3 regions of the Duganella sp. S19_KUP01_CR8 genome follow, and region 1 is predicted to be linked to each of the others. Evidence: riboswitches for the same ligand, from Rfam matches in the RefSeq annotation. Region 1 holds a riboswitch; each other region holds the start of a gene.
The links. Region 1 has a riboswitch for cobalamin ahead of V6M89_RS19285 (TonB-dependent receptor). Riboswitches for the same ligand answer to the same signal wherever they lie in the genome.
Positions count from the first base shown of each region.

Region 1 (9,759 bases):
GGAGCGGAAGAAAGGAAAACCTGCCATGCATAACCTTCATTGTTAAATAATCGGCAATGATATGCGGCAATTGTTTTTTTGTCCATCTGATGGCGGCAGGCCATTCGGCCGGAGGGCTATCTATGGTAGATTAGCGCCTACAGAGCAGACCTTCGCGACATGACTACAGCCATCTACAGCCATCCCGATTGCGCCCGCCACGACATGGGCGAGTGGCACCCCGAATCCCCCGCCCGCCTGCAAGCGATTGCCGACCAGCTGATCGGATCGCACATCCACGACCTGCTGGAGCACCGCGAGGCGCCGCTGGTGGCGATCGCCGACCTGGAGCGCAACCACAGCCGCAACGCCATCGCCATCGTGCGCGACAACGTGCCGGCGCCGGGCGACAGCTATCCGATCGACGGCGACACCTCGCTCAACCACTACAGCTGGCGTGCCGCCCAGCGCGCCGCCGGCGCCGCCGTGGCCGCGACCGACGCCGTCATCGACGGCGAGATCTCCAACGCCTTCTGCTCGGTGCGTCCGCCCGGCCACCATGCGCGGCCGGTGGAGCCGATGGGCTTCTGCCTGTTCAACAACGTCGCCGTGGCCGCCAAGCACGCGCTGGACGCGCGCGGCCTGGCGCGGGTGGCGGTGGTGGATTTCGACGTCCACCACGGCAACGGCACCGAGGAGGCGCTGCTCGACGAGCCGCGCGCCCTGATGGTCAGCTTCTACCAGCATCCGTTTTATCCTTACACCGAGCCGGAGCCGATCAGCGCCCACATGGTCAACGTGCCGGTGCCGGCCCACACCCGTGGCGAGGCGGTGCGCAAGATCGTGCTGGAGCAATGGCTGCCGGCGCTGCACGCGTTCCAGCCGGAGATGATCTTCATCTCGGCCGGCTTCGACGCCCACCGCGAGGACGACATCGGCGGCATGGGGCTGGTCGAAGCGGACTATGCGTGGATGACGCAGCAGGTGATGGAGGTGGCCCGGCTGTACGCCAAGGGGCGCATCGTCAGCTGCCTCGAAGGCGGCTACAACCTGTCGGCGCTGGGCCGCAGCGTGGTGGCGCACGTGAAGGCGCTGGCCGACCTGTGACGCGGCGCCGGCCCTACTCGGCCTGTCGGAGGTGCCGCTCCAGGAAGGCCTCGACTTGTTTCCAGAAATCGATGCGGTTGTTCTCGTGGCGCCAGCCATGCCCCTCGTTGTTGTAGATGACGTAGCTGACCTTGGCGTTATGTGCCTTGACCGCGTCGCGGAAGCGGTCCGCGTGCACCAGCGGCACGCGCCGGTCTTCAAAACCGTGCGCCATCAGCAGCGGCTGTTTCAGCTCGGCGGCGCGCAGCAAGGGTGAGTTGGTGCGGAACAGCGCGGCATCGGCTTGCGGATCGCCGATCAGCGTGCGCATGCTGTAGTTCAGGCTTTCCTCGGAGGTGTCCGACTGGGCGGTGGTGAACATCAGCGAGATGTCGGTCACGCCCGCCCATTCGACGCCGCAACGGAAAATGTCGGGATCTTTGATCAGTCCCATCAGCGTGGCGTAGCCGCCATAACTGGCGCCCATGATGCCGATGCGCTTGGGGTCCGACCAACCCTGCTTGACCGCCCACCGGGCCACGTCGGCCAGGTCGTCCTGCATGCCGGCGCCCCATTGTTTCCAGCCGGCCTGGAAATGGTCGTAGCCAAATCCGGTGCTGCCGCGATAGTCGGGCTGGATCACCACATAGCCGCGCGTCGCGAGGAATTGCGCTTCGTCGTCCCAATCCCAGTAGCCGCCTCGCACATAGGGACCGCCATGCACCAGCACCACCGTCGGCCGTGGGCCCTCGGCCTTGCCGGGCGGCAGGGTGACGTAGGCGGGAATGTCGCGGCCGTCACGGGCCTTGAAGTGGTGCAGGTCACGCAAGCCCATTTGGCGCGGGTCAATCTCGGGATGCGCGCCGCCCAGCCCGTCCAGCTTGCCGCTGGCGCGCGTGTACAAGATGTACTGGTCCGGCTGGCGATCGGAGGAGGCGACCACCAGCAGCACCGGCGCGCTCAGGCAATGTTGCGTGCAATGCAGGGTGTTGGTCGTAGCGGGCAGTGCGGCGTCGATTTTGGCCTGGTCGGCCTTGAGCACCGGATCCAGCCAGTAGCTGGTGCCGGCGTCGGTCTGCATGTGGATGCCGAGCAGTTTGCCGGTAGCGCCATCGAGTTCGGGTGTGCCGTTGAAATCGAATCCCGGCACCGAGATGAACGGCTCGCCGGCCCGCTTCATCGTTTTGAGATCGTAGCGAAACAGCGCGCCGTAGCCCTTATGGTTGGCGCGCACATACATGGTGTCGTCGCCGTCGAGGAACATCGGCGAGAAGCGCTCGTCCTGGAGGCAGTTGCCGTTGGAGAGTTCGGTCCAGCCGGCGGCTTTATCCTTGCGGTAGGAGGTGATGCAGCGGCCCTGGCGCACCGACGTCGCCACCCGCGGCACGTCGTGGGCGTCGGTCAGCCAGTTGCGGACCGCGTCCGGCTGCGGGCCTTCGAAGGTGCTGCTCAGTTGGTAGGTGCGGGTGTTGAGGCGGAACAGCCGCGAATAATCGGGTGTGCTGTCGATGCCGTTCCAGTAGTAGCGTTCGACCAGGATATCGTCCGAGCCGTCGTGGGTCGCGCCGTAGTACGCGTAGTCGGCCGTCAACCGGTGCGTTTTGATGGAGCTCCCCGTCACTTCCTGCTGGTGATCCCAGCTGCCGGAGATCAGGTGAACCAGATTGGCGCCGTCGCTGTCGGCCGCCATCTCTTCCTGGTTGCCCTCGAATTCAGTGCGCAGGTTTTTGACGGTGAAACCGATGCGCTTTTCGTTGATCCAGTGGACCGCGGTGATGGTCTCGTCGATCGACGTCTTGATGACCACCTTGAACTTGGATAGATCGGCGGTGTCGTGCACCACCAGGCCGGCGGTGCCGCCCGGCAGCGCCATCACCTTGGCGACATGGCCGCCCTTGGGCGAGAGCGTCACGTGGTTGACTTGCGGGGTCTGGAAGAAGGCGGAGGCTTCAGGCGCCGGGGCGGCTGCGGCGCAGGGCAGCAGGGCGGTCAGCAGCAGTGGGATAAAACGGGACAGCGGAGTGTGGAACATACGAGCCTCTATGATTGCATTTAGGCATCATAGAGGCTGCTTGTTTCTTTGTCTATCAGGCGGCGACGTTGCGGCCGCTCTTGGCCGACCAGCGGTACAGTCCCCACACCATCGCCACGCCGAGGATCAGCGCGACAATCATGGCCTGCGCTTCGCTCAGCGAGTTGGCGATGGCCAGCGGCTCGCCCTTGCCGGAGACGACGATCAGGCCGGCCAGCGCGACGTTGAACAGGCTCTCGCCGACGATGAAGCCGGACATCACCAGCACGCCCAGGCGCTTGGCGGTGTCGCCGCCGACCTTGTGCTCCATCGCGCGGTCGAACAGGTAGCCGGCCACGGCGCCGATGCACACCGGCGTGATCACGGCGCTCGGCAGGTAGATCGCCAGGCCCACGCCCAGCGGCGGCAGCGAATACTTGCCGTTGCTGGACTTCTTCAAGGCGAAGTTGATCGCCACCAGCGCCAGGCCGACTAGCGCGCCGTAGCCCAGCAGGTCCCAGCGCAGTTGGCCGCCGATGACGCCCTTGGCCAGGGTCGAGATCAGCAGCGCCTGCGGCGCGGCCAGCGGCTGGTCCGAGATCGAATTGAGGTTGGGCGCGCCGACAAAGCCGTTCGCATGGTTCAGCAGCTCCAGCACCGGCGGCACCACGCACGAACCGGCGACCACGCCGATCAGCAGGCCGACCTGCTGCTTCCACGGGGTCGCGTCGACCAGCTGGCCGGTCTTCAAGTCCTGCAGGTTGTCGTTGCCGATCACGGCCACGGCCAGCACCACGGTGGTGACGAACAGCGCATAGGCAATCAGCGCCTGGGCCACTTCAGGACCCATGATGCTGCGGCCGACCATGCCCACGCTCAGCGCGGCGCCGAGGATGGTCAGGATGGCGATGCCGGACACCGGCGAATTCGAGGAGCCGATCAGGCCCGCCATGTAGCCGCAGACGGCGGCGGCGAACATGCCGGCGATCAGGATGTAGCCGATGCCGACCGCCACCAGCGGGAAGGCCAGCGACGCCAGCGGACCGCCTTGCAGGAAGCTGGCCAGCAGCCAGCCGGCCGGCACCATCGACAGCAGCGTGACCAGGCCGACCACGAAGATCGGCAGATCCTGCTCGGTGCGATCGAGCACGCCGCCATTGAGCTTGGCCTTGCGGGCCGATTCCATCGCCGACTTCAGGCCGCCGAAGATAGGCTTGGCCAGGCCGGCCAAGGTGATGATCGCCGCCATGCCGATCACGCCGGCGCCCATCATGCGTACTTCCTTGGACCAGATGCCCAGCGCGTGGGCGCTGGCATCGACGCCGGCGGCGGCCGGGCTCAGGGAGGTCATCAAAGGCACCATGATGCCCCAGGCGATGACCAGGCCGGCCAGCATCGCGATGCCGACCGTGATGCCCATCAGGTGGCCGGCGCCGATCAGGGCCAGCGAGCTCGATGCGCCGATGCCGGTGGCGCCTGAGCCGGTGCGGAAATAGATCGCCACTTCGCCGGCCATCAGCTTGACGGCGGCGAATGCGGCGAATGCGGCGGAAGCGACGCTGCCCCAGATCACGGCCCACAAACCGGCCTTGCCTTCGGCGGCGCCGGCGCGCGAGGCCATGCCGACCTTCAGCACTTCAGCGGCGGCCACGCCTTCGGGATACGGCAGGTCGGACTGCGACACCAGCGCGCGGCGCAGCGGCATGGTGTACATCACGCCCAGCACGCCGCCGATGGCGCAGGCGCCGAAGGTCGGCCAGAACGGCACCTTGGCCCACCAGCCTATCATCAGCAGGCCAGGCAGCACGAAGATCACCGAGGCCAGCGTGCCGGCGGCCGAGGCGATGGTCTGGACGATGTTGTTTTCCTGGATGGTGGCATCCTTGAAGGCGCTCAGCAGCGCCATCGAGATGACCGCCGCCGGGATCGAGGTGGCGAAAGTCAGGCCCACTTTCAGCCCGAGGTAGACCTGAGCCGCCGTGAAGACCAGCGTGATCAGTACGCCCAGGATGATGCCGCGAACGGTGATTTCCTTGGGGTTGGACGGTGCAGCTATGCTCATCTTCAGCACTCCGATGGAGAAAGAATATTGTTTATATGGTCAGAAAAAGGGAAAGGCGCCTCATGATATCCGAAGTCTAGTCGAGCCAGCAGGTAAAATAGCGGATTGTCAGAACGATTTTGAAGGTCAGAGCATGTCGATACAATGGTACCCAGGGCACATGAACGCCGCCAAGAAAAAGGCGGCCGAGCAGATGGAGAACACCGATCTGGTGATCGAGGTGGTCGACGCCCGCCTGCCCGAGGCCAGCACCAATCCGATGGTGGAGGAGCTGCGCAAGTTCCGCCAGCGTCCGTGCCTGAAGATCCTCAACAAGATCGACCTGGCCGATCCGGCCGCCACGGCGGCCTGGGTGGCCTACTACAACGCGCAGGAAGGCGTGACCGCGTTCGCGATGACCACCAAGAAGCCGGCCGACGTCACCCGCGTGCCGGAACTGGCCAAGCAGCTGGCGCCGCACCGCGGCGTGCCGACCAAGCCGCTGCGCATCATGATCATGGGGATCCCCAACGTCGGCAAGTCGACCCTGATGAACGCGCTGCTCAAGCGCAAAGTGGCCAAGGTCGGCGACGAGCCGGCGGTGACCAAGCAGCAGCAGAAGCTTTACCTGGACAAGAACACCATCCTGGTCGACACGCCGGGCATGCTGTGGCCGAAGATCGCGCTGCCGAGCGACGGCTTGATGCTGGCCGCCAGCCACGCGATCGGCTCGAACGCGCTGATCGAGGAGGAAGTGGCGGTGTTCCTGGCCGACGAGATGCTGAAGACCTACCCGCAGCTGCTGGTGGCGCGCTACGGCTTCAAGGATATCGAGAGCTTCGACGGCATCGCGGTGGTGGAGGGCGTGGCGGCCAAGCGCGGCTTCCGCCAGAAGGGTGGCGACCTCGATTTCGAGAAGGCCTCGCATACCTTCCTGGGCGACTACCGCAGCGGCATCCTGGGCCGCATCTCGCTGGAGACGCCGGCCAGCCGCAAGGGCCGGCTGGAAGTGCACGACGCCGAGATGGCCGTCAAGAACGCCGAGAAAGCCGCCATCGCCGCCGCCAAGGCCGCCGACTACGCCAACGGCAAGCGCGGCACCTAGTACCCAACCCGCAGAGCCGAGCAGGGGTCGGACCCCCTACGGGGTCCGACCCCGCGTCCGCATTGCGGGGTGGCAGCCCGACTAGCCGAAACGGAAGCTGGTCACGGCCAGCGATCCCATGAACGCATCCTCGTGGTAGGGCACGGCCGCCGCGTCGTTCTCCGCCGCGCCCAAGGCCACCATCAACGGCAGCAAATGCTCCTCGCGCGGATGCGCCATGCGCGCGGCCGGCGCCTGTTCCCATTCCAATAGCTGCGCCGCGCGTTCCTGCGGCGGCAGCGCCATGGTCGCGCGCAGCCAGCCGTCGAAGGCGTGCGAGGCCGCCGCGCCCTGCGCGTTGAAGGCGCGCAGGTTGTGGTAACTCAGCCCACTGCCGACGATCAGCACCCCCTGCTCACGCAAGGGCGCCAGCAAACGGCCCACTTCCAGATGCGTCAACGGATCGAGGCCGCGCTTGAGCGACAGCTGCACGATGGGCACGTCCGCATTCGGATAGATCGGGTACATGGCGCTGAAGGTGCCGTGGTCGAAGCCGCGCTGCGCATCCAATTGCGCCGGGAAGCCGCCCGCATCGAGCAACTGCTGGACCTGCGCCGCCAGCTCCGGCGAACCCGGCGCGCTGTACCGCACCTCGTAGGTGTGTGGCGGGAAGCCGCCGTAGTCGTAGATCATCGGCGGTTTGGCCGACGACGACAGCATGAAATCACGCTCCTCCCAATGCGCGGTAATCACCAGCACCGCCTTCGGCGTCACGCCGAGCTGGCGCGGAATGTCGCGCAGCGAGGCGTCCAGCTGGCCGTACAGATGGCCCACCTGGTCCATCATGAACGGCCACGGGCCGCCGCCGTGGGACAGGAAATAGGTTGGCAATGCAGTCATGGAAAGCTCCGGTTTGAGTATGACCTCACTATAAGGACCGTAGCCGTTGCGATCAATGCACGAAATGTAGATAGGTCCTATCTAAAAAGTTAATGATCCGGGGCACGCGCGTATAATGCCGGGGTTCTGGTGCTTGCCCATGTGCTCACATGCGCAGTTAAACGGGAAACACAAGGCCGCCCGCGCAGACAGCGCGACGGCCAAGGTGTGCTGCCCCCGCAACGGTAACGCAAGGCTGCTGCAGCCTTGCCAGCCCGGATATCGGCCAGACTGGGGGAAGCCCGCGTGGCTTCCGTACACTTCCAGCCTGCGGGGACGCGGGCGGATGTCTCTTTTGAAAATGACCTGACATGCAATCCTCCGCCTTCCAACCGCGCCTGCTGGCCGCCGCCGTCTCCCTGTGCTTTGCCGCCGCCGTTCCCGCCGCCGCCCAGATATCCGAGGCGCTCGCGCCGATCGTCATCACCGGCTCGCGTTTCGACGCCAACGCGGCGCTGACGCCGATCGGGGCCATCGTCATCAGCGCTGAAGACATCCAGCGCTCCGGCGCCAACGACGTCAACACCGCGATCCGCAAAGTGGGCGGCGTGTACGGCCGCCAAAGCCTGGACGGCAGCCCGGACTTCAGCCTGGACCTGCGCGGCTTCGGCTCCAACAGCAGCCAGAATATGGTGATCGTGCTGGATGGCGTGCGCCTGTCGGAAAATGAACTGAGCAACGCCATCCTGTCGACCATCCCGATCGACACCGTGGACCACATCGAAATCACGCGCGGCGGCGCCAGCGTGTTATACGGCGACGGCGCCACCGGCGGCGTGATCAACATCGTCACCAAGCGCCCGGTCAAGAACAGCCGCCGCGGCAGCGTGTTCGTCGAGGGCGGCCAGTTCCGCGCCGGCGAAGCGCGCGTGTCCGGCTTCCAGGCCTGGGACGGCTTCGCCGCCGACGCCACGCTGGACACCCAGCGCACCGACAACTACCGCGACAACAATGAGTTCAAACACACCCACTTCAGCGGCGGCGCCCAGTGGTTCGACAACGCCGGCCGCGCAGGCTTCCGCTACGAAGGCGCGCGCCAGGACATGCGCCTCCCGGGTTCGTTGAGCGAGGAGGCGTACAACGCCAATCCACGCAAGGCCAGCACCCCCGACGATTACGCCAAGCTCGATAGCGACCGCTTCACCGCCTTCGGCCAGCGCCGCATCGGCGCCTACGAACTGGCGGCCGACCTGTCGTACCGCAAGAAGACGGTGGAATCGGCTTACAACTTCGGCGGCCCGCCGTCGATCGCCACCTACGACAGCAAGCAAACCCAGTTCTCGCCGCGCGTGCGCCGCCTGGGCGAGATCGGCGGCCTGCTGAACGAGCTGGTGGCCGGCTTCGACTGGACCGTCTGGAACCGCACCGCCACCACCAGTGCGCGGTACTCCGCGGCCGATGCGACGCAGCATTCGAAAGCCCTGTACGTCCGCGACGAACTGCGTTTCGACGCCGCCCATGAAGGCCGCGTATCGGCCGGCGCGCGCCGCGAGATCTTCAACAAGGACTTCAGCGATCCGCTGAACGGCTTTGGCAGCAAGGCCTACAAAGTGACGCAAGGCCTGAACGCATGGGAGCTGCAAGCGAGCTACATGCCGGTCACTCACCTGACCGTGTATGGCAAGGCAGGCCAGAGCTATCGTGTCGCCAACTCCGATGAGAACTCGCTGACGCCGAACTACAACAAGCCACTGTTGTCGCAGCAGTCGCACGATCTGGAACTGGGCGTCAGCTATGGCACCGCCGCGCAGAAGATCACCGGCCGCGTGTTCCGCCACAACCTGAGCAACGAGATCTTCTTCGATCCGACGATCTACGCCAACACCAACCTGGCGCCGACCCGCCGCGAAGGCTTCGAGATCGACGCCGAGCAGCGCATCAACGCCGCCTGGAACCTGACCGCGCACTACCAGCACGTGGACGCCAAGTTCACCGAAGGCGTCAACAACGGCAAGGAGATGGTGCTGGTGCCGAAGAACACGCTGACCGCGCGCCTGAGCTGGACCCCGGCCAGCGGCCACACCGCCGATGTCGGCGCGCAGTGGGTCGACAGCCAGCGCAACGGCGGCGACTTCGACAACAAGTGCCCGGCGCAGATCCCTTCCTACACCACGCTGGACGCGCGCTACGCCCGCAAGTTGGGCCAGTGGGAGTTCGCCGTGTCGGGACTGAACCTGAGCGACAAGCGCTACTTCTCGCAAGCCTTTAGCTGCGACAAGGGCATCCAGGGCGGCATCTACACCGCCGACGGCCGCCAGCTGAAACTCTCGGCCCGCTACGAGTTCTGATGCGCGCCATGACCACGACCGCTCGCCCAGCCTCGCTGTCGCTGTCGCTGGCGCTGGCGTGCACGGCGGCCTGCGCGCAGGCCGCCGTCACCGTGCAGGACGACGCCGGCAACAGCGTCAGCGTCGCCAAGCCGGCGCAGCGCATCATCTCGATGGCGCCGCACGTCACCGAGCTGCTGTTCGCGGCCGGCGGCGGCGAGCGCGTGGTCGGCGTGATGAACTACAGCGACTATCCGGAAGCGGCCAAGCGCATCCCGCAGGTCGGCAGCAACGCCACCATCGACATGGAGCACGTGCTGGCGCTGCGCCCGGACCTGCTGGTGGTCTGGAA
Region 1 covers NZ_JAQQPR010000019.1:14,365-24,123, reverse strand. Annotated here, with positions in the region: gene V6M89_RS19315 (alpha/beta hydrolase family protein) at 1-27, opposite strand, end outside; gene V6M89_RS19310 (histone deacetylase family protein) at 160-1,086, shown strand; gene V6M89_RS19305 (alpha/beta hydrolase family protein) at 1,100-3,097, opposite strand; gene V6M89_RS19300 (OPT family oligopeptide transporter) at 3,153-5,138, opposite strand; gene ylqF (ribosome biogenesis GTPase YlqF) at 5,272-6,222, shown strand; gene V6M89_RS19290 (DODA-type extradiol aromatic ring-opening family dioxygenase) at 6,304-7,101, opposite strand; cobalamin riboswitch at 7,212-7,385, shown strand; gene V6M89_RS19285 (TonB-dependent receptor) at 7,452-9,428, shown strand; gene V6M89_RS19280 (cobalamin-binding protein) at 9,428-9,759, shown strand, end outside.

Region 2 (9,759 bases), on a different contig from region 1:
AATACTGATCAAGGATGCGGAAGCGCTGGAGCTGGCGCACCGCATCACCACCGTGGCCTTCGACAAGACCGGCACGCTAACTGAGGGCAAGCCGTCGCTGATGACACTGGAACCGCTGGCGTCGGCCGGCATCGACGAAGGACGGCTGCTGCAACTGGCCGCCGCCATCCAGCGCGGCAGCGAACATGCATTGGCCCGCGCAGTCACCGAAGCCGCCGCCGCGCGTGCCAGCACGGCTAGCGTCGCCAACGCCACTGCGCATGCTGCCACCGGCAGCGGCGTAGCCTCCGTCGCGCCAAGCGCCACCGGCGTCACCGCCTTGCCCGGCCGCGGCGTGGCGGCCATCGTCGACGGCGCGCGCCTGATCCTGGGCAGCACGCGGCTGATGCGGGAGGAGGGCGTGGCGCTGGATGCGCTGGGCGCCCGCGCCACGGAACTGGAGCGGCAAGGCCTGACGATATCCTGGCTGGCCGCTTCAAGCGCGCCGCAGCCCGCGCAGCTACTGGGCCTGCTGGCCTTCGGCGACCGCATCAAACCGCAAGCCCGCGCCGCGCTGCAAGCGCTGCATGCGATGCACATCCAGACCATCCTGCTCACCGGCGACAACCAGGGCAGCGCCGACGCCGTCGGCAAGGAACTGGGCATCGGCCGCATCATCGCCAACATGCTCCCCGCCGACAAAGCCGCCACCGTCGCCGGCCTGAAGACCGGCGGCGCCTGCATCGCCATGGTCGGCGACGGCATCAACGACGCCCCCGCGCTGGCCGCCGCCGATGTCGGCATCGCCATGTCCAGCGGCACCGACGTCGCCATGCACGCCGCCGGCATCACGTTGATGCGCGGCGATCCGGCGCTGGTGGCCGCCGCCATTTCGATCTCGCGCCGCAGCTACAGCAAAATACGCCAGAACCTGTTCTGGGCCTTCATCTACAACCTGGTCGGCATACCGCTGGCCGCCTTCGGCCTGCTCAACCCCATGGTTGCCGGCGCCGCGATGGCGCTCAGCTCCGTCAGCGTGATCAGCAACGCCTTGCTGCTGCGCCGCTGGAAGCCGGACCACCTGAAAGGAACAGCATGAACATCGGACAAGCGGCGGCCGCCAGCGGCGTCTCGGCCAAGATGATCCGCTACTACGAAAGCATCGCCCTGATCCCGCCCGGCAAACGCAGCGACGCCGGCTACCGCATCTACGGCGACAACGACCTGCACGCGCTGCGCTTCGTCAAGCGCGGACGCTCGCTGGGTTTTTCGCTGGACCAGATCCGCGACCTGTTGTCGCTGTGGCAGAACAAGGAGCGCGCCAGCGCCGACGTCAAGACCATCGCCATGGGCCACGTGGCGGAGCTGAACCAGCGCATCGCCGAGCTGACCGAAATGCGCGACACCCTGCAAACGCTGGCCGGCTGCTGCCACGGCGATCATCGCCCCGACTGCCCGATTCTCCAAACTCTGGCCAGTTAAACCCGGGGTCAGGTCCCCCATTTATTCATCAGCTCGGTTGAACAACCGAGCTGATGAATAAATGGGGGACCTGACCCCGGATTTTAAGTATAATCGCCCGGTTTTGGTGCCCGCGCGTCTGTCCAGACGCGCAGTTAAACGGGAAACATGAAGCTGGCCACGCCAGCCAACATGTGCTGCCCCCGCAACGGTAAACAAGCGTCGTCGTTGACGACAAATCCGCCTCTTCAAACCACTGTGCAGTCGCATGGGAAGGTCAGGCGGTGTCGCTTGCCAGCCCGGATACCGGCCAGGACAGGTGGAAGTGCCCAGGCATTTCTGTTCAATCCGCTCACGGGGAAGTGAGCGGCTTGCATCTGTTTCGATCTACATCTATGCATCGATTTTGCGCGCCACGGCCTTGCCGACTGGCGGCCGTGCCTCGCGCACGCGCCGTTCGCGTACGCCTGCGCCCCGATTTCCCCTCTCTGCCTACAGGACCAGCCCATGTTTAACCTGCCCACCGACGCGGCCGTGCACTCCATCGAGACACTGCTGTACTCCATTTCCACCATCCTGTATCTGCCCGTGCTGCTGGGGATCGCAGCGTTGGTGCTGCATATGCTGGTGTGCTTCGGCACCTTCGGCGCCGAATGGCTGGAGCGCCGCCGCGGCGTGCGCGTGCTGGTCGCCACCGCCAGGCAGGAGATGGCCGCCGTGCTGACCGCGCAGGAAGGCGAGCCGGGACTGGACGCCCGCCTTGAGCGGCTGGTGCAGCGCGCCGACGTCAACGGCGTGCGCCGCCTGGACGGGGTGCGCTTCGTGGTGCGCGTCGGCCCGGCGCTGGGGCTGATGGGCACCCTGATTCCGATGGGGATCTCGCTGGCCGGCCTCGCGCAGGGCAATTTGCCGAAGATGGCCGAGTCGATGACCACCGCCTTCACCGCCACCGTGGTCGGCCTGGCGTGCAGCGTCAGCGCCTATGTATTGAGCCTGGTGCGCGAGCACTGGCTGCGCAGCGACCTGACCGAGATCGCCTACGCCGCCGAATCCCACCTCGCGGCGCAAGACCACAAGCCGCACCTGGTGCGCGCGGGAGCCTGAGATGCGCTATATGAACCGCCACCGCTACAGCCGCATCGGCGAGCATAACGAAGACCCGCTGGCGGGCGTCGCCAACCTGTTCGACGCCAGCATCGTCTTCATCGTCGCCATGATGCTGGCGCTGTTCTCGGCCTGGAACATGATGGACCTGCTGGATCCGAACTCCGAAGTCACCATCGCCAAGAAAAGCGCCGACGGTCATGTCGAGGTGCTGACCAAGAAGGGCGCCGAAATCAAGGTGAGCAAAGTCAGCGACAAGCCGCTGTCGGGCTCCGGCAAACGCCTGGGCACCGCGTATCAACTGCCGGACGGGAAGGTCGTGTATGTACCGGAATAAAAAATTATGGGCGCTGCTGCTGTTGCTGGCGTCCCTGTGCATCGGCGGCTATGTGCACTCGGCGCAGGCGCCGCGCACGCTGGCGCTGATGTTGGGCGATATCGAATCGCGTCCCGCCGTGCTGGCGGTGCGCGGCCTGCAGGCCGAGTTGAAGGAGCTGAACGTCGCCGTGCGCATCATCCCCGCCAACGGCATGACGCCGGCCGACCGCGCGGCCCTGACCGGCGCCGATGTGGCGATCGTCAATACCAAGGGCCGCCAGGCCATGGTGGCGCTGGTCGCCGAACTGCAGGCCTTGCAGAAGGCGCGCCGTCCGGTGTTCGCGGTCGGTGGCGCCATCGACGACAGCCTGCGCGAGCAGGGTGTGCGCGACGATAAAACCATACAGTCCTACCACAGCGAAGGCGGCGTGGAGAACATGGGCAACCTGCTGCGCTACATCCTGCGCAACCACTTTGGTTCCAGGCTAGCCGTCGCGCCGGTGCATGCGATGCCGGAAGTGGGCCTGTACGACGTGGCGGCCAACCGCACATCGAGCAGCTACGAGCAGTACCTGCAAGGCTACGCCAACTACAAGGCCGGCGCGCCGTGGATCGCCGTGCCGTTCTACCGCGCCAGCCTGGTGGCGGGACAAACGCTGCCGCTGGCGGCTATCGTCGCGCGGCTGGAAGCGAGCGGCTACAACGTGCTGCCGGTGTTCGGCTATCCGTACGACGTGCCGCTGCGCTTCCTGCTGGACGAAAACGGCAAGAGCCGCGTCGAGCTGATCGTCGCGCTGGGCATGAAGGTGGGCGGCACCGCCAACACCGGCGCGCTGCTGGACAAGATCGGCGTCCCGGCGATCAACGCCATCACCTTGAGCCAGCAATCGCTGGCGCAGTGGCAGGAATCGAAGATCGGCCTCGATATCATCGAACGCACCTGGCAGTTGGCCGGCGCCGAGGTGGCGGGCCTGATCCAGCCGACCGTGGTCGCCAGCCGCGAACGCATCAGCGATGCGCAGACCGGCCTGGCCTACGTGGAGGAGACGCCGATCCCCGAGCGCATCGAACGCCTCAACGAGCGCGTCGCCAGCTGGCTGGCCTTGCGCCAGAAGGCCAACGGCGACAAACGCATCGCCATGCTGTACTTTAACTATCCGCATGGTTCCGAGACCATCGGCGCGGCCTACCTGAACGTGCTGCCGGAGAGCCTGTGGCAGATCGTCCAGCGCCTGAAGCAGGAAGGCTACCAGACCGGCGCCGCGCTGCCGCCGTCGCAGGAAGAGCTGCAAGGCGAAATCCAGCAGTGGGGTAACTACCCAGGCAAGTCCAAGGGCGACTACATGGCGGGCCTGAAGCATCTGGCCGAAAGCGGCCAGGCGCTGCTGGTGCCGCTGGCCGACTACCAGAAATGGTTCGCCACGCTGGCGCAGCCGCTGCGGACGTCGATAGAAAAATCCTGGGGCAAGCCGGAGAACGCGCCTGTCCTGTGGCGCAACGCCAAGGGCGAGCCGTTCTTCGTCTATCCGGCGCGCCGCTTCGGCAATGTGCTGATGGCGCCGCAGCCAGGTCGCGCGTGGGAGCAGAACCTGGAGAAGCTGCACAATGAAGTCAGCATGCCGCCGTCGCACGAATACATCGCGTTCTACCTGTGGCTGCAAAAGGGCTTCCAGGCCAACGCCGTCATGCACATCGGCACCCACGGCACGCAGGAATGGCTGACCGGTAAAGAGGCTGGCTTGTCCGAGAGCGATCCGACCGAGGCGCTGATCGGCGCCATGCCCAATATCTACCCGTATGTGATGGACGACGTGGGCGAGGGCATACAGGCCAAGCGCCGCGGCATGGCCGTCATCATCGACCATATGACGCCACCGTTCGACGTGGCCGGCCTGAATCCCGACCTGCGCGAACTGGGCGCGCTGCTGAACGACTACCGCGTGGCCGAGCAAAAAAGCCCGCTGCTGGCGCGCAGCCACCTGACCGCGATCAACCGCCTGGCGGCCAAGAGCGGCGTGTTGAAGGACATGAAGAAGACCGAGCTCAAAACCGAAGCCGACATGGAAGGGCTGGAGGAATACCTGGACGACACCGGCAGCAAGCTGACGCCGTTCGGCCTGCATACCTTCGGCGTGGCGCCGAAGCCGGAGCTGCGCAACGCCACCGCGCGCGCCGTGGTCAGCCTCGACACCACGTCGACGGCGGAGCAGAAAACCAAGCGTATCGCCCAGCTGGAAAACGATATCGAGCGCAGCGCAGGGCTGGAACTGGAGCGCTTGATGCAGGCGCTGTCCGGCCGCTACATCCCGACCGGCGCCAGCGCCGACCTGGTACGCAATCCGGATGCGCTGCCGACTGGCCGCAATTTCTTCGGCCTCGATCCGTCGCGCATTCCAAGCAAGACCACCTACGAAGCCGGTTACAAACTGGCGCAGCAACTGGCGGAGGATTACCGCAAGCGCCACGGCGCCTGGCCCGACAAGTTGAGCATGAACCTGTGGGGCGTCGAAACCTCGCGCCACGAAGGCATCATGGAAGCGCAGGCGATGGCGCTGATGGGTGTGCGTCCGACGTGGGACGAGCGTGGTCGCGTGACCGGCGTGGAGGCGCTGACGCGCAAGCAGCTGGGGCGTCCGCGCGTGGACGTGACGCTGATCTCGTCCGGCCTGTTCCGCGACCTGTTCGGCAACCTGCTGACATTGATGGACCAGGCCGCGCAACTGGCGCAGAAGCAGGACGATAACGGCCCCGGCGAAGACGGCAACGTGATGCAGGCGCACAGCCGCAAGACCGTGGCCGCCTTGCAGGCCAGCGGCATCTCCGCCGAAGAGGCGCAGCGCATGGCCTCCGTGCGGATCTTCGGCCTGCCGAGCGGCGCCTACGGCACGCAGATCGAGAAGCTGATCCCGCTGACCAACGCCTGGCAGAACGAGAAGGAAGTGGCGGACGTCTTCATCAACCGCATGAGCCATCCGTTCGGCGCCGGCTACTGGGGCGACGACAAGGCCGATCCCGGCCAGCGCCGCGAGTTGTTCAAACAGGCCATCAGCGGCAGCAAGATCGCGCTGCACAGCCGCTCCAGCAATCTGTTCGCGACCTTGGATAACGACGACTTCTTCCAGTACCTGGGCGGCACCGCGATGGCGATCCGCAGCGTGGACGGCAAGACGCCGGAGGTGATGGTCAGCGACCTGTCCAACCCGCGCAAGCCGGGCCACAAGACGCTGGAGCAGTACATGGGCCAGGAGATGCAGGCGCGCTACCTGAACCCGCGCTGGGCCGACAGCATGCTGAAGGAAGGCTATTCCGGCGCGCGCTACATCAACCGCGTGGTCGACTATCTGTGGGCCTGGCAGGTCACCGTGCCGGAAGTGGTGGACGGCGGCAAATGGCAGCGCATGTACGACACCTATGTGGAAGACCGCCACGGCCTGAAGGTGCGCGAGCGCTTCGCCAGCAGCGGCAACCTGCGCGCCTTCCAGGCCATCACCGACCGCATGCTGAGCGCGATCGAACGTGGCTACTGGAAGCCGAGCGACGCGGTGCGCGAAAAACTGACGCAACAGAATGCGCAGGCGATCAAGGATGCCGGCGTGTCGTGCAGCGCCGATTCGTGCAGCAAGGCGACGATGAAGATCGCGCCGCAGTTCAGTGGGCAGTTCGTGCCCAACGTCGGCACCAACGCGGCGGTAGCGCGCGGTGCGGCGGCCGCCGGCCGGGCCGGTGGCGCGGCGCCGTCCGCGCAGCCTTCCGCACCGTCGGCCACGCAGCAGCAGACCGATGCCGCCATGCAGAACGCGGTGGCGGACTTGCAGGCATTGCAGGCCAAGGCACAGGAGCTGCCGCCGCCCGTGCCTGCACGCGCGAAGAACAAACCCGCCGAGCCGGCGCCGAAGGCCAAGGCCGATGCTGCCGACGCCAAGGTCAATGGCTTTGAAATGCAAACGCTGGCCAACCTGACGCCGGTGCAGAAGACCGTCGGCACGCTGGCGCTGCTGGCGCTGGCCGCCGCGCTGATCGGAGTCGGCTACATCGGCCGTCGCAATAAATTGAGTAAGCTGAAGGAGTACCTATGATCGTAAAATCCATCGTCGCGCTGGCGGCCGTTTTTCCGCTTGCATCGCATGCCGACGAGGAGGCCACCGGGGCCGCGCCCACCGCCATGGCTGCGGTGGAAGTGCGCGGCCACTACGACAACGGCGTCGGCACGTCCAGCGCCGCCAGCCAGGGCTCGGTGACTGCGGCGCTGATCGCCAACCGTCCGGCGCTACGGCCCGGCGAGTTGCTGGAGTTCGTACCTGGCGTGATCGTCACGCAGCACAGCGGCGACGGCAAGGCCAACCAGTACTTCCTGCGCGGCTTCAACCTCGATCACGGCACCGACTTCGCCACCTTCATCGACGGCATGCCGGTCAATATGCGCACCCACGCGCACGGCCAGGGTTACACCGACCTGAATTTCCTGATGCCGGAACTGGTGGACCGCATCAACTACAAAAAGGGGCCGTACTACGCGGACGAAGGCGACTTCGCTTCGGCCGGCGCGGCGCACCTGGGGCTGGCGAACAAGCTGAAGGAAAACACCGCCAGCGTCACGGCCGGCGGGCACCAGTACTACCGCGCCAACCTGACCGGTTCGACGCCGCTGGGCGAGGGCAACCTGGTCTACGGCGCGGAGCTGGGCCACAACAACGGGCCGTGGGTCAGCCCGGAAGCCTTCCACAAAAGCCTGGGCGTGCTGCGCTACAGCCAGGGAGGCAGCGACAACCAGTTCAGCGTCACCGGCATGTTCTACAAGGGCGGCTGGTATGCCAGCAACCAGATCCCGCTGCGCGCGGTGCAGAGCGGCGAGATCAGTCCCTACGGCGCCATCGACACCAGCGACGGCGGCATCACCTCGCGTTACAGCCTGTCCGCCACGCTGCGCCGCCGCAGCAGCGACACGCTGTTGCAGGCCAATGCCTACGTGGTGCAATCGAGCCTGGACCTGTACAACGACTTCACCTACTTCCTCGACGATCCGGTCAACGGCGACCAGTCGCGCCAGACCGAGAAGCGCCGCATGACGGGCTTCGACGTGGCGCAGACCTGGTTCGGCAAGTGGGGCGGGCTGGAAGTGAACAACAAGGTCGGCGTGCAGGGGCGTTACGATTACCTGTCGCCGCTGGCGCTGTACAGCACCGTGAAGCGGCAGATCACCGGCACCATCACGGAATCGAAGGTCAAGGAGGCGAATGCCTCGGTCTACTTCGAGAACACTGTGCAGTGGCGCGAGTGGCTGCGCACCACGGCCGGTTTGCGCTATGACCGTTACCGCTTCGATGTGAACAGCAACATCGCCGAGAACACCGGCAAGGTCGGCGAGGGCATGACGTCGCCGAAGATGGCGGTGGTGCTGGGCCCGTGGGCCAAGACGGAGTTCTTCATCAACTATGGCGAAGGCTTCCACAGCAACGACGCGCGCGGCACCACCGTGCACCTGACGCCGAAGGAGCGTGAGCCGATCGACCCGGTCACGCCGCTGGTCAAGACGCGCGGCGCGGAACTGGGCGTGCGCACGGAGATCGTGCCCGGCCTGCAAAGTTCGATGGCCTTGTGGAAGCTGCGTTCGGCGTCCGAGCTGGTGTTCTCCGGCGATGCCGGCGACACGGCGGCCAGCCGTGGCAGCTACCGTTCGGGCATCGAGTGGAACAACCACTACATCGCCACGCCGTGGCTGTTGTTCGACCTGGACCTGGCCTACTCGCGCGCGCACTACACCGAGCATGACGACGTGGGCGACTACATTCCGGGCGCGATCGGCAAGGTGGCTTCGTTCGGCGCCACCATCACCGATATCGGTCCGTGGTCCGGCGCGTTCCAGATGCGCTACTTCGGTCCGCGTCCGCTGATCGAGGATAACAGCCAGCGTTCGGCGACGACGGCGATTGCGTATGCGCGGGTGGGCTACAAGATCGACCGGCGCTGGGCGGTGTCGCTGGATGTCTTCAATCTGTTCGACCGCAAGGCCAGCGACGTGGACTACTACTATCCTTCGCGCCTGCAGGGCGAGCCGGCGGAAGGCGTCAACGACATCCACTACCATCCGGTGGAGCCGCGCACCTTGCGGCTGACATTGAAGGCTACGTTCTGACGAACATCCAGATGGTCAGCACGGCGCCGACGATCACGACGAAGCCGCGCATGACTTTTTCCGGCAGGCGGTGAACCAGCCATCCGCCGCACAAGCCGCCGGCGATGCCGCCGGCGCACAACGCCAGCGCGGCCGGCCAGCTGATCAAGCTGGAGGTGGCGAAGATCAGCGTGGCGGCGGCGTTCATCGCCATCGCCAGCACGTTCTTGGTGGCGGCTGCGGTGCGCACCTGCTGGCCGGCGATGGTCAGCGCGGCCAGCATCAGAAAGCCGATGCCGCCGCCGAAGTAGCCGCCGTAGACGGCGATGCAGCTTTGCACCAGCACCAGCGTCCAGCGCGGCATGCTGCCGGCCGCGTGCAGCGGTTTCTTGCGGAAGCTGCCCCACGCGAACACGCTGGTGGCGAACAGCACCAGCCACGGCACCAGCCGCGCGAAGAACGACGGCGGCGTGTTCAATAACAGGATGGCGCCGAAGATGCCGCCGATGGCGCTGATGATCAGCATCTGCTTGAACGTCAGCGGTCCGACATCGCCGGCCAGCTTGCGGCCGGCGTAGGCGGAGGTGATCTGGCTGGGGAACAGCGCGATGGTGGACGTCATGTTGGCGGCCAATGGATTCAGGCCGGCCAGCAGCAGCGCGGGGAAGGTGATGAACGAGCCGCCTCCGGCCAGTGCATTCTGAACGCCGGCCATGAGACCGGCGGCGGCGACCATCAGGACGATGTGGATTTCAAGTGGCGGGACTGGCGGCATGAGGTGTCGG
Region 2 covers NZ_JAQQPR010000012.1:113,585-123,343, reverse strand. Annotated here, with positions in the region: gene V6M89_RS14100 (heavy metal translocating P-type ATPase) at 1-1,078, shown strand, start outside; gene cueR (Cu(I)-responsive transcriptional regulator) at 1,075-1,461, shown strand; cobalamin riboswitch at 1,549-1,769, shown strand; gene V6M89_RS14090 (MotA/TolQ/ExbB proton channel family protein) at 1,948-2,544, shown strand; gene V6M89_RS14085 (DUF2149 domain-containing protein) at 2,546-2,881, shown strand; gene V6M89_RS14080 (cobaltochelatase subunit CobN) at 2,868-6,938, shown strand; gene V6M89_RS14075 (TonB-dependent receptor) at 6,935-8,995, shown strand; gene V6M89_RS14070 (sulfite exporter TauE/SafE family protein) at 8,985-9,749, opposite strand.
Region 2: linked by a shared signal. The riboswitch ahead of V6M89_RS14090 (MotA/TolQ/ExbB proton channel family protein) and the one ahead of V6M89_RS19285 (TonB-dependent receptor) in region 1 are both predicted to bind cobalamin.

Region 3 (9,759 bases), on a different contig from region 1:
GCGCCGCTGGACATCACCGGTCCGGCGTTCGGGCTGCTCCATGCCGGGGCTTGTGTGCGCCAGCATTGCCAGGCGCGCAGCTTGCCCTGGAGGCCGGGCGCCAGCAGCACGTAGGAGAGGGCGGTCAGGCGTGCCGGGATGTAGTTCAGTGCGTCGTCGATGCGGGCGGCGGTGCAGCCGAACTGCAGTAGCCGCGCGGTGCGGTAGCCCCACATCGCATCGAGCGTGTTCGCCATGCGGAACAGCACCGCGCCGGGGCCGCCGGCGACGATGAACCAGAACAGCGTGCCGAAGACGGCGTCGTTGCCGTTTTCAAGCAGGGATTCGGCGCTGGCCTTGGTCAGTTCGATTTCGCTGGCGCTGGTGGTATCGCGGCTGACGATGCGGGCGGTCAGCAGGCGGGCATTGGGCAGATCGCTCTGCGCCAGCGCGTCGGCGATGGGCAGGTTGTGGTCGCGCAGGCTGCGCAGGCCGAGACAAAAATAAAGCATGACGGCGTGCGCAATCCAGGGCAGCGCGCCGTTGGCGCCGAGCAGCCAGACCAGCAGCGCGGCGAGGGCGGTCAGCGGCAGAACGGCCAGCGCCCAGGCCAGCGCGCCGCGCCAGAAGCGCAGGCCACCGCGATTGAGGCGGCGCTCCAGCGCCATCGCCAGGTTGCCGAAGCCGACCAGCGGGTGCCAGCGGCGCGCTTCGCCCAGCATCAGGTCGAGCAGCACGCCCGCCACCATCAGCAGGGCGATAACGCCAAAGCTCAAGCCTGTCAGCACGGCGTCCCTTTTAACACCAGCGGCAGGCCGGCGGCGACGAACACCGCGCGGTCGCACAACGCGGCCATGGCCTGGTTCAGCCGTCCCTGTTCGTCCATGAAGCAGCGCGAGATGGCGCCGAACGGCATGATGCCCATGCCGACTTCGTTCGATACCAGCACCACGTCGCTGGTGCACTTGGTCAGCGCGCTGGCAAGCATGTCCTGCTGCTCGTGGAACAGCGCGGGCAACGTGATCTCGCCGACTTCAGGGTAGCTTTCGCCGCTGCTGAACAGCAGGTTGCTGAGCCATAGGGTCAGGCAGTCGACCAGGATCAAACGGTCCGGCGAGGACCAGCGCAGCAGCTGGTTACCCAGTGCCAGCGGCTCTTCGACGGTGATCCATTCGCTGGGACGGCCGGCGCGGTGATGCGCGATGCGCGTCGCCATCTCGGTATCGCCAGCGGTGGCGGTGGCAATGTAGACGATTTCCTTGCCCGACTCGATGGCCAGGCGATCTGCATAGCCGCTTTTGCCAGAGCGTGCGCCCCCCAGAACCAGTGTACGTGTCATGCTTCGCTCCTAGAAAACAGGGCGGCAACCGCCGCCGGATTGGATGGAAAATAAGCGTGAAAATATGAAGCTGTCAACGAACCGACGCGATACCAGGCTTCCCCCTGGATGGCCGACGGATGCTTGATAGTGTACGCCGCTGGCGCCACGGCTGTCTCCAGCTTTGAGTAGTGGAAGGTATGGCCGCGCAGGACGCCTTGCTCCGTCGGCAGACCTTGCGATCCGAGGCCCGCCAGGCGCGCCTGCATTGCCACCGCACCAGGTAGCAAGCCGGCCATCGGCCATACCGCGCCCGCCTGGTCGGCCAAGGTGTCGGCCAACGCCATCATGCCGCCACATTCGGCGACGATGGGCGTGCCGGAGGCATGGACCGCGCGAATCGACGCCTGCCACACGTGGGCCTGCGAAAGTGCTGCGGCGTGCAGTTCTGGATAGCCGCCGGGCAGATATACCGCGTCCGCTTCAGCCGATATGGCTTCGTCGGCCAGCGGCGAGAAGAATTTCAGCGTGGCGCCCAATTGGCGCAGCGTATCCAGGTTGGCCGGATAGATAAACATGAAGGCCGGATCGCGGGCGATGGCGATGGTGCGGCCAGCCAGCAGCGGCGCTTGCGGCTCTGCGGCTGGTGGAATCTCGATGCGCACGGGGCGCAGGCGCTCCCAGGCCGCTTCGTCGAACACCAGCTGGTCCGCCAGGTTGTCGAGCAGTTGGTCGATATCGAGGACTTCGCCCGGCAACACCAGGCCGAGGTGGCGCTCGGGCAGCGACCTGGCTTGGCGCGGCAAGGTCGCAAACAGGGGAATGTCGCGCAGCGACGCCGCCACCATCTTGGCGTGGCCTTCGCTGGCGACGCGGTTGGCGATCACTCCCGCCATCTCCACCGGGCCATAGTCGCGCAGGCCGTGGACCAGTGCACCGGCGGTTTGCGCCATGGCGCCGGCGTCGATCACCGCCATCACCGGCACGCCGAATTCACGCGACAGGTCGGCCGACGACGGCGTGCCGTCATACAGGCCCATGACGCCTTCGATCAGGATGACGTCCGCTTCGGTTGCAGCTTGCGCCAGCTGGCTGCGGCACAGTTCATGGCCGACCATCCACAGGTCCAGCGAGCGCACCGGCGCGCCGCTGGCGCGTTCCAGCAGCATAGGATCGATGAAATCCGGGCCGCACTTGAACACGCGCACGCGCTTGCCCTGGCGTGTCAGCTTGCGCGCCAGCGCGGCGGTGACCGTGGTCTTGCCTTGGCCGGAGGCGACGGCGGCCACCAGCAGGGCTTTGACTTCGACGTGCGTCGTCATTACCACTCGGTTCCGAGTTGCGCGCCGATGCCGGCCTTGAAGGCGTGCTTGACGACTTCCATTTCGGTGACGGTATCGGCGATGGCGATCAGCTCCGGCGGCGCGCCGCGACCGGTGATGACGACATGCTGCATCGCCGGACGCGCCAGCAAATCGTTGATGACGGTTTCCACGTCCAGGTAGCGGTACTTCAGGGCGATATTCAGTTCGTCGAATACCACCAGGCCGATGTCGGGATCGGCCAGGAAGCGTTTCGCCTGTTCCCAGGCCTGCTGCGCCTTGGCGATATCGCGTTCGCGGTTCTGGGTTTCCCAGGTATAGCCTTCGCCCATCGAGTGGAAGCTGATCTCTTCCGGGAAACGGCGCAGGAACAGCTCTTCGCCGGTCTGCATCGCGCCTTTGATGAACTGCACCACGCCGACCTTCATGCCGTGGCCCATGGCGCGTATCGCCATGCCGAAGCCGCTGGAGCTCTTGCCCTTGCCGTTTCCGGTGTTGACGATGATGATGCCGATCTGCTTGTCGGCGGCGGCGATCTTGGCGTCGATGATGGCCTTCTTGCGTTCCATGCGCACGCGGTGACGTTCGTTCAGCGCCGCGGTTTGTTCGTCGATGTCGCCGGTATTCTGTTGGGTCATGCAAAGTCCTCTTTGGGGATGAAGATGCTGCGTTTGCCGTGCTGGATGATGTCGATCGGGTGGCCCAGGTAATCGCCCAGGATCTCGGCCCGCATCACTTCCGCCGTGGTGCCGGCCAGCCAGCGGCCGTCGCCCATCAGCAGCAGCGCGTGGGTGGAGACGCTGTGCGCCAGCGTCAGGTCGTGTCCTATCATGACTGCGGTCTTGCCCTGCTCGCGGCACAGGCGGGCCAGCAGGCCCATGACGCTGACCTGGTGCGCCAGGTCCAGCGCATTGGCCGGTTCGTCGAGCAGCAGCAGCGGCGTGTCCTGCGCCAGCAAGGCGGAGATGGCCACGCGCTGGCGTTCGCCGCCGGACAAAGTGCGCACGTCGCGCTCGGCCAGGTCGGCCACTTCCATCGCTTCCAGCGATTTCAGGGCGATGGCGTGGTCGTCGCTGCCTTCCCAATAGCGGTTGCCGTGATAGGGATGGCGCGCCGACAGCACGGTTTCGATCACGCTGTAGGCGAAAGCGTCGCTGCGGCTCTGCGCCAGGAAGGCGCGCTGGCGCGCCAGTTCGGCCAGCGGCCAGTCGGGCAGCTCGCGCTGCTGGATGGCGACGTAGCCGCCGTCCGGGTTGCGCAGGCCCGCCAGGGTTTTCAGCAGGGTGCTCTTGCCGGCGCCGTTGCGGCCGATGACGCTCCAGCATTCGCCGTCGCCTACCTGCCAGTTCAGATCCGTAATCAGCTGGCGCTGGCCGATTTTCAGGGAGAGGTTGTGGGTGCTGATCATCATTTGCGCAAACGGTGCAGCTGGTACAGGAAGACCGGCGCGCCGATCAGTGCCGTCAACACGCCCACCGGCAGCTGTTGCGGCGCGATGATGGTGCGGGCCAGCGTGTCCGCCAGCAGCAGGAAAGTGCCGCCGGCCAGCGCCGCCGCCGGGATCAGCGCGCGGTGGTCCGCGCCAACGGCGAAGCGGCAGGCATGCGGCACGATCAGGCCGACGAAGCCGACGCTGCCCGCGCTGGTGACGGCGCTGGCGGTCAGCAGGCCGGATGTGAAGAACAGGCCTTTGCGCAACGCGCCGACGCGGATGCCCAGCGTGGCGGCGGCTTCGGCGTGCAGCGCCATCACATTTATGGAACGGGCGCTGCGCAGGGCGAATACCAGGCCGCCGGCCAACACGATCCAGGGCAGCGCGCGCATCGGCGCACCGGCCAGGTCGCCGATCATCCAGAACACCATGCTGCGCAAACGGCTTTCAGGCGCGATGGAGAGCATCAACGTCACCATCGCCATGCAGGCGGAGGACAGGATGACGCCGGTCAGCAGCAACAGGGCAGTGCCGCCTTCGGCCGCCGCGCCGCCGCGCAGGTCGCGCCGGGCCAGCAGGTACAGCATCATCGAGACGGCGACCGCGCCGCCGAAGGCCGAAGCGTCGACCATCCAGATGGCGCAGCCGAACAACAGTGCGGCCAGGGCGCCGACGGAAGCGCCGGCTGAAATGCCGAGTACATACGGGTCGGCCAGCGGGTTGCGCAACAGCGCTTGCATCATCACGCCCGCCAGCGACAGGGCGGCGCCGGTGACGAAGGCGGTCAGCGCGCGGCTCAGGCGCAGGTCGAGCAGGGTGGAAGCCAGTGTCTGGCTTTGGCCATGCAGCAGTTCATTGAGTGCTGCGGGAATATCGGAGAGGGGAATCGAGACCGAGCCGGTCATGCCCGAGAAGACCAGGCTGGCAAACGCGAACAGCACCAACCCTATCAGGGTGACGGCGGCACGTTGTCGCAGATTGCGGGAGAAAGAATGCATGCACTGCTTTCAAAAAAGAGAGACTGCCGGGCGCGCGGCGGATGCGCCCCACGCCCGGCAGGTTACACCATTACTGCTTACTTGTAGCCGTAGCGGATGCCGGCAAACAGCTTGGACATCGGCGTGGCGTAATTGCGCGCCAGGTCGTACTGCTTGTCGCCGATATTATTCCAGCGGACCAGCGCCGACCAGTCGCGGTTGAAGTGGTAGGTCGCGTACAGATTGACCAGGCCATAGCCGCCCAGGCGGTTGCTGTTGGCGGCGTCTTCGTAGCGGTCGCCGGACAATTCCAGTTCCACGCCGGCCTTTAATGCGCCAGCGCTGTAGTCGGCCATCAGGTTGCCGTGCTTTTTGGCGCGGCGCTGCAAGCGTTTATTGCTGGTTTCGTCCTTTGGATCTTGCAGGTCGACGGTGGCGGCCAGGTTGAAGCGGCCCAACTGCTGGCTTGCGCCCATGGTCAGGCCTTCAAGCAGCGCGTGGTTGACGTTGTAGGCGCAGCCGCTCTTCGCACCGGAGAACGGACATGGCGTGGTGTTCACCAGCAGGTCGGTCAGGCGATTGCGGTAATAGCTGGCGTTCAGCGCGGTGTTGCCGCTGTCGTAGCGCAGGCCAATTTCGGCGTTCTTGCCCAGTTCCGGTTTGTTGGCGGGATTGCCGTAGGACGGATAGTACAGTTCATTGTAGGTCGGCGCGCGGAAGCTGGTGCCATAGCTGGCGGTGGCGCGCAGCGCCTGCGTGAAGTTGTAGCCATAGCCCAGCGAGCCGGTGTTCTTCGAGCCGTAGAGCGATTTGTCCCGGCGCACGCTGGCGTTGAACAGGTTGTCGCCGCGCCGGGCGTTGTACGAAGCCGCGAGGGAGTTGGTGGTGCGCTGCGGATTGTTCAATTTGAAGCCGTTGGTCTCGACTTCTTCCTTGCGGTGGTCGTACAGCAGTTGCAGCACGTCGGCGCCGATCTGGACGTCATTCTGCCAGGTGAAGGTGCTTTGCTTGGTGTTGATCTGCGAGTAGCCCGATGCCAGGGCGCTGGTGTAGGTGGCACCTTCGTCCTTGGTCTGCGAATACTGGACCAGGCTTTCCCAGCCTGGCAGGATCTGGTTCTTGCTGTAGATGGCGGCGTTTTCAAGCTTTGCCTTCGAGCGTGTATCGTAGGACGAGGAACCGCTGTCATACTGGGACTTGAGTTTGCTCTGCAGGAGTAGCGTACCGATTTCGTGGCCTTCCGCCAGACGCAGGCTGATTTGACCTGCCGCATTTTCGCGGTCATAGCCATCCTTGTCGGCGTTGTAGGAGAGGCTGCCAGGACGGGTGGACGAGAAGCCATCCGATTTTTCCTTGCCGGCGCTGATCGCATAGCTGATGCTGTGTTCACCGCCGGTGGCGCCGGAGACGGATACATCGCCTTCGCGGGTGTTGTCGGTGCCGTAGCCGGCGAAGGCGGTGAACGCCGGCGCGCCCTGGCCCTTCTTGGTGAAGATCTGGATCACGCCGCCGATGGCGTCGGCGCCGTACAGGGAGCTCAGTGGGCCGTAGACGATCTCGATATGGTCGATGGCGGTCAGCGGAATGGCGCTCCAGTTGGCGGCGCCGGTGGTCGACGAGCCGATACGCACGCCGTCGACCAGCACGAGGTTCTGGTTGCTGTTGGCGCCGCGGATAAACACGGTGGCATTGGTGCCGGAGCCGCCGTTGCGGGCGATCTCGATGCCGCGCTGGCGTTGCAGCAGGTCGACGATGGAGCCGGCGCCGGATTCGGCGATCTGTTCGGCGCTGATGGTGATGCTATCGCTGATCACGTCGGCCAGGGCCTGCGGACTGCGGGTGGCGGTGACCAGCACGGTGCCCGCGATTGGTTCTGCGTGCGCGCAGGAGGCGGCCATTGCCAGCGCCAGCGACGTCAGGGCCGCGGGACGGGAAATACGAAGGGTCATGATGTAATTTTTCTGTTAATAGCAACCGGCCGACGTCCCCGTGGGCCAGATTGAACAAAAGCGGAGAATTGAGAGACGCGTGTTCGCGCACATCCCGATCGCTCGCTTCCACCTGATTTGGCCGGTATCCGGGCTGGCAAGTTAGACCACCTCACCTTCCCATGCAGAGCACAGTGGTTTGTCAGAGGAGGTTTGTCGCGCATCAGCTGCGACACTTGCTTACCGTTGCGGGGGCAGCACACGTGGGCCTTGGTCGATTGAACCAGGAGCTTCGTGTTTCCCGTTTAACTGCGCATCTGGACAGACGCGCGAGCACCAAAACCCGGTCATTATACGGGTTTGTGCGGCGGCGGTCATGGGGCGGCGGTTTAGTTTTGCAGTACCAGCGTGGCGCCGTAGGCGATTTGATGCGGATGGAGGGCGGCTTGCAGCGCCATCTCGGCGGGCGCCAGGCCTGCGTGGCGGGCCGACAGCAGGCGCATCGCGCCGGCGTGGCAGATCACGATGGCGTCGCGCTGCTGGCGCTGGAGGTCGGCGTAAAAGGCGGCGATGCGGTCGGCCATTTGCAGCACGCTTTCGCCGCCGCCGGGGTGGTAGTTGACCAGGTCCGCGGCCCAGGCGTCGATGCCGGCGCGCGGGATATCGTCCCAAGGGCGCAGTTCCCAGTCGCCAAAATCGATCTCCACGATGCGTGCATCCAGCAGCGGTGCGGGGGATAGCAGCGGCGCCGCCAGTTGTGCCGCCAATATGGCGCAGCGCTGCAGCGGGCTGCTATATAGGGGGAGGCCTTGGGGGAGTGTGGCCGACAAGGTGGCCATCGTTTGCGCCAACTGGTCGGGCGCCACGGCGAGATCGCTGCGGCCGTAGCAGACGCCGGGGGCGATCAGCGGTTGCGGATGGCGGACCAGTATGAGCCGCATGGCGTTACCAGGGCAGGGCGCCGTGGCGCATGCTGGCCAGTACGCACAGGTAGAACGCCACTTCGCTCAGCTGCTGCACCGCGCCGAGGCAGTCGCCGGTATAGCCGGCGATGCGGCGGACGAATTTGCGGGCCAGCCAGACGGTGGCAATGGCGGCGGCGATGACGCCCGTAGCCAGCGCGGTCCACGTCAGCCATCCGCAGGCGATCATCGCCAGCGCTGGAATGGCGGCGCTGGCGATGGCCAATGCGAATTCGGCGCCGCTCATCTTTTGCGCCAGCGGTTTGGCCTTGCCTTCGGCGCGGGCGTAGTCGAGGCGCCAGATCAGCGAGGTGGCCATTAGCCGCGACAGCGGATGGGCGACGAACAGCGCTGCAATCGCCTCCATCGGTGGCAGCATGGACAGCGTCACGACCTTGGTGGCGAGCAGGCAGGTTATGCCGATGGCGCCGTATGCGCCGATGCGCGAGTCCTTCATGATTTCCAGTACGCGCTCGGGCGTCATGCCGCCGCCGAAGCCGTCGCACATGTCGGCAAAGCCGTCTTCATGGAAGGCGCCGGTGGCGTAGATGCCGGCGGCGGTAGACAGCAGCACGGCGACCGGAGCGGGGAGGAGCCATGCGGTCAACGCATACACGCCGGCCGTGATGGCGGCGACCACCACGCCGACCAGCGGAAAGTACCGTGACGCCTGGTTCAGCCACGCAGGATCGAAACCCACCCAGGTGGGAATCGGCAGGCGGGTGAAGAACTGGAGCGCGGTGAAGAACAGGCGTAGTTGGTGCACGGCGCTTACTCGGACTTTTCGCTGACGTGGGCCGATTCGAACGTGGCCATCTGGTTCAGGAAATTGACCGACGCATGCAGCAGCGGCAGCGCCAGCGCGCAGCCGGTGCCTTCGCCCAGGCGCAGGCCCAAATTCAGCAGCGGCTTCGCGCCCAGCGCATCAAGCATCTGCTGGTGGCCGGTTTCGTCGGAGCAGTGCGCGAAGACGCAGTAGTCCAGGATGGCCGGCTGCACGCGGGCCGCTACCAGCAGTGCGCTGGTGACGATGAAGCCGTCGATCAGCAGCACCTTGCGCAGCTCGGCCGCTTTCAACATGGCGCCGGCCATCATGGCGATTTCCAGCCCGCCGAAGGTGGCCAGTACGTCCAGCGGTTCGACTGCGGCAGCATGTTTGGCTACTGCCGTTTCAATCACGTGCTGCTTGCGCAGGATGCCTTCCGCCGACAGGCCGGTGCCGGCGCCCACGCATTGCGCGACCGGGATGCCGGTTAGTTTGTGCATCAACGCGGCGGCGGCGGTGGTGTTCCCGATGCCCATCTCGCCGAAGCCAACCACGTTGCCATCCAGTTCTGCGACCAAGGCCATGCCTGCGGTCAGCGCGGCCTCGCAAGTGGCGCGGCTCATCGCCGGTTCCTGCGCGAAGTTCCGGGTGCCGGGTGCCAGTTTGCGGTCGATCAGGCCGTCGCGCGGCCCGAAGTGGTGATTGACGCCGGCGTCGATCACGCGCAGTTCGCAGTTGGTCTGCGTCGCGAAGACGTTGATGGCGGCACCGCGCGTGAGGAAGTTCTCGACCATTTGCCAGGTCACGTCCTGCGGGTAGGCGGAGATGCCTTCCGCGACGATGCCGTGATCGGCAGCGAACACCAGGATGGCCGGCTGCGTGATTGCGAGTGCGTGTGTGTTCTGTATAAGGCCGATTTGTTTGGCCAGCGATTCCAGTACGCCCAGGCTACCCAGCGGTTTGGTTTTGTTGTTGATGGCCGTATCCAGCAGGGCCGCCAGCGTCTCGTTATTAGTAGTAGGGATAGTTGGAATGAACATGTGGGCGACTTATAAATCGGTGAAGTCTTCATTTT
Region 3 covers NZ_JAQQPR010000053.1:239-9,997, reverse strand. Annotated here, with positions in the region: gene cbiB (adenosylcobinamide-phosphate synthase CbiB) at 1-767, opposite strand, end outside; gene cobU (bifunctional adenosylcobinamide kinase/adenosylcobinamide-phosphate guanylyltransferase) at 761-1,318, opposite strand; gene V6M89_RS29630 (cobyrinate a,c-diamide synthase) at 1,315-2,619, opposite strand; gene cobO (cob(I)yrinic acid a,c-diamide adenosyltransferase) at 2,619-3,257, opposite strand; gene V6M89_RS29620 (ABC transporter ATP-binding protein) at 3,254-4,027, opposite strand; gene V6M89_RS29615 (FecCD family ABC transporter permease) at 4,027-5,049, opposite strand; gene V6M89_RS29610 (TonB-dependent receptor domain-containing protein) at 5,127-6,977, opposite strand; cobalamin riboswitch at 7,080-7,312, opposite strand; gene V6M89_RS29605 (histidine phosphatase family protein) at 7,346-7,897, opposite strand; gene V6M89_RS29600 (adenosylcobinamide-GDP ribazoletransferase) at 7,902-8,684, opposite strand; gene cobT (nicotinate-nucleotide--dimethylbenzimidazole phosphoribosyltransferase) at 8,690-9,724, opposite strand.
Region 3: linked by a shared signal. The riboswitch ahead of V6M89_RS29610 (TonB-dependent receptor domain-containing protein) and the one ahead of V6M89_RS19285 (TonB-dependent receptor) in region 1 are both predicted to bind cobalamin.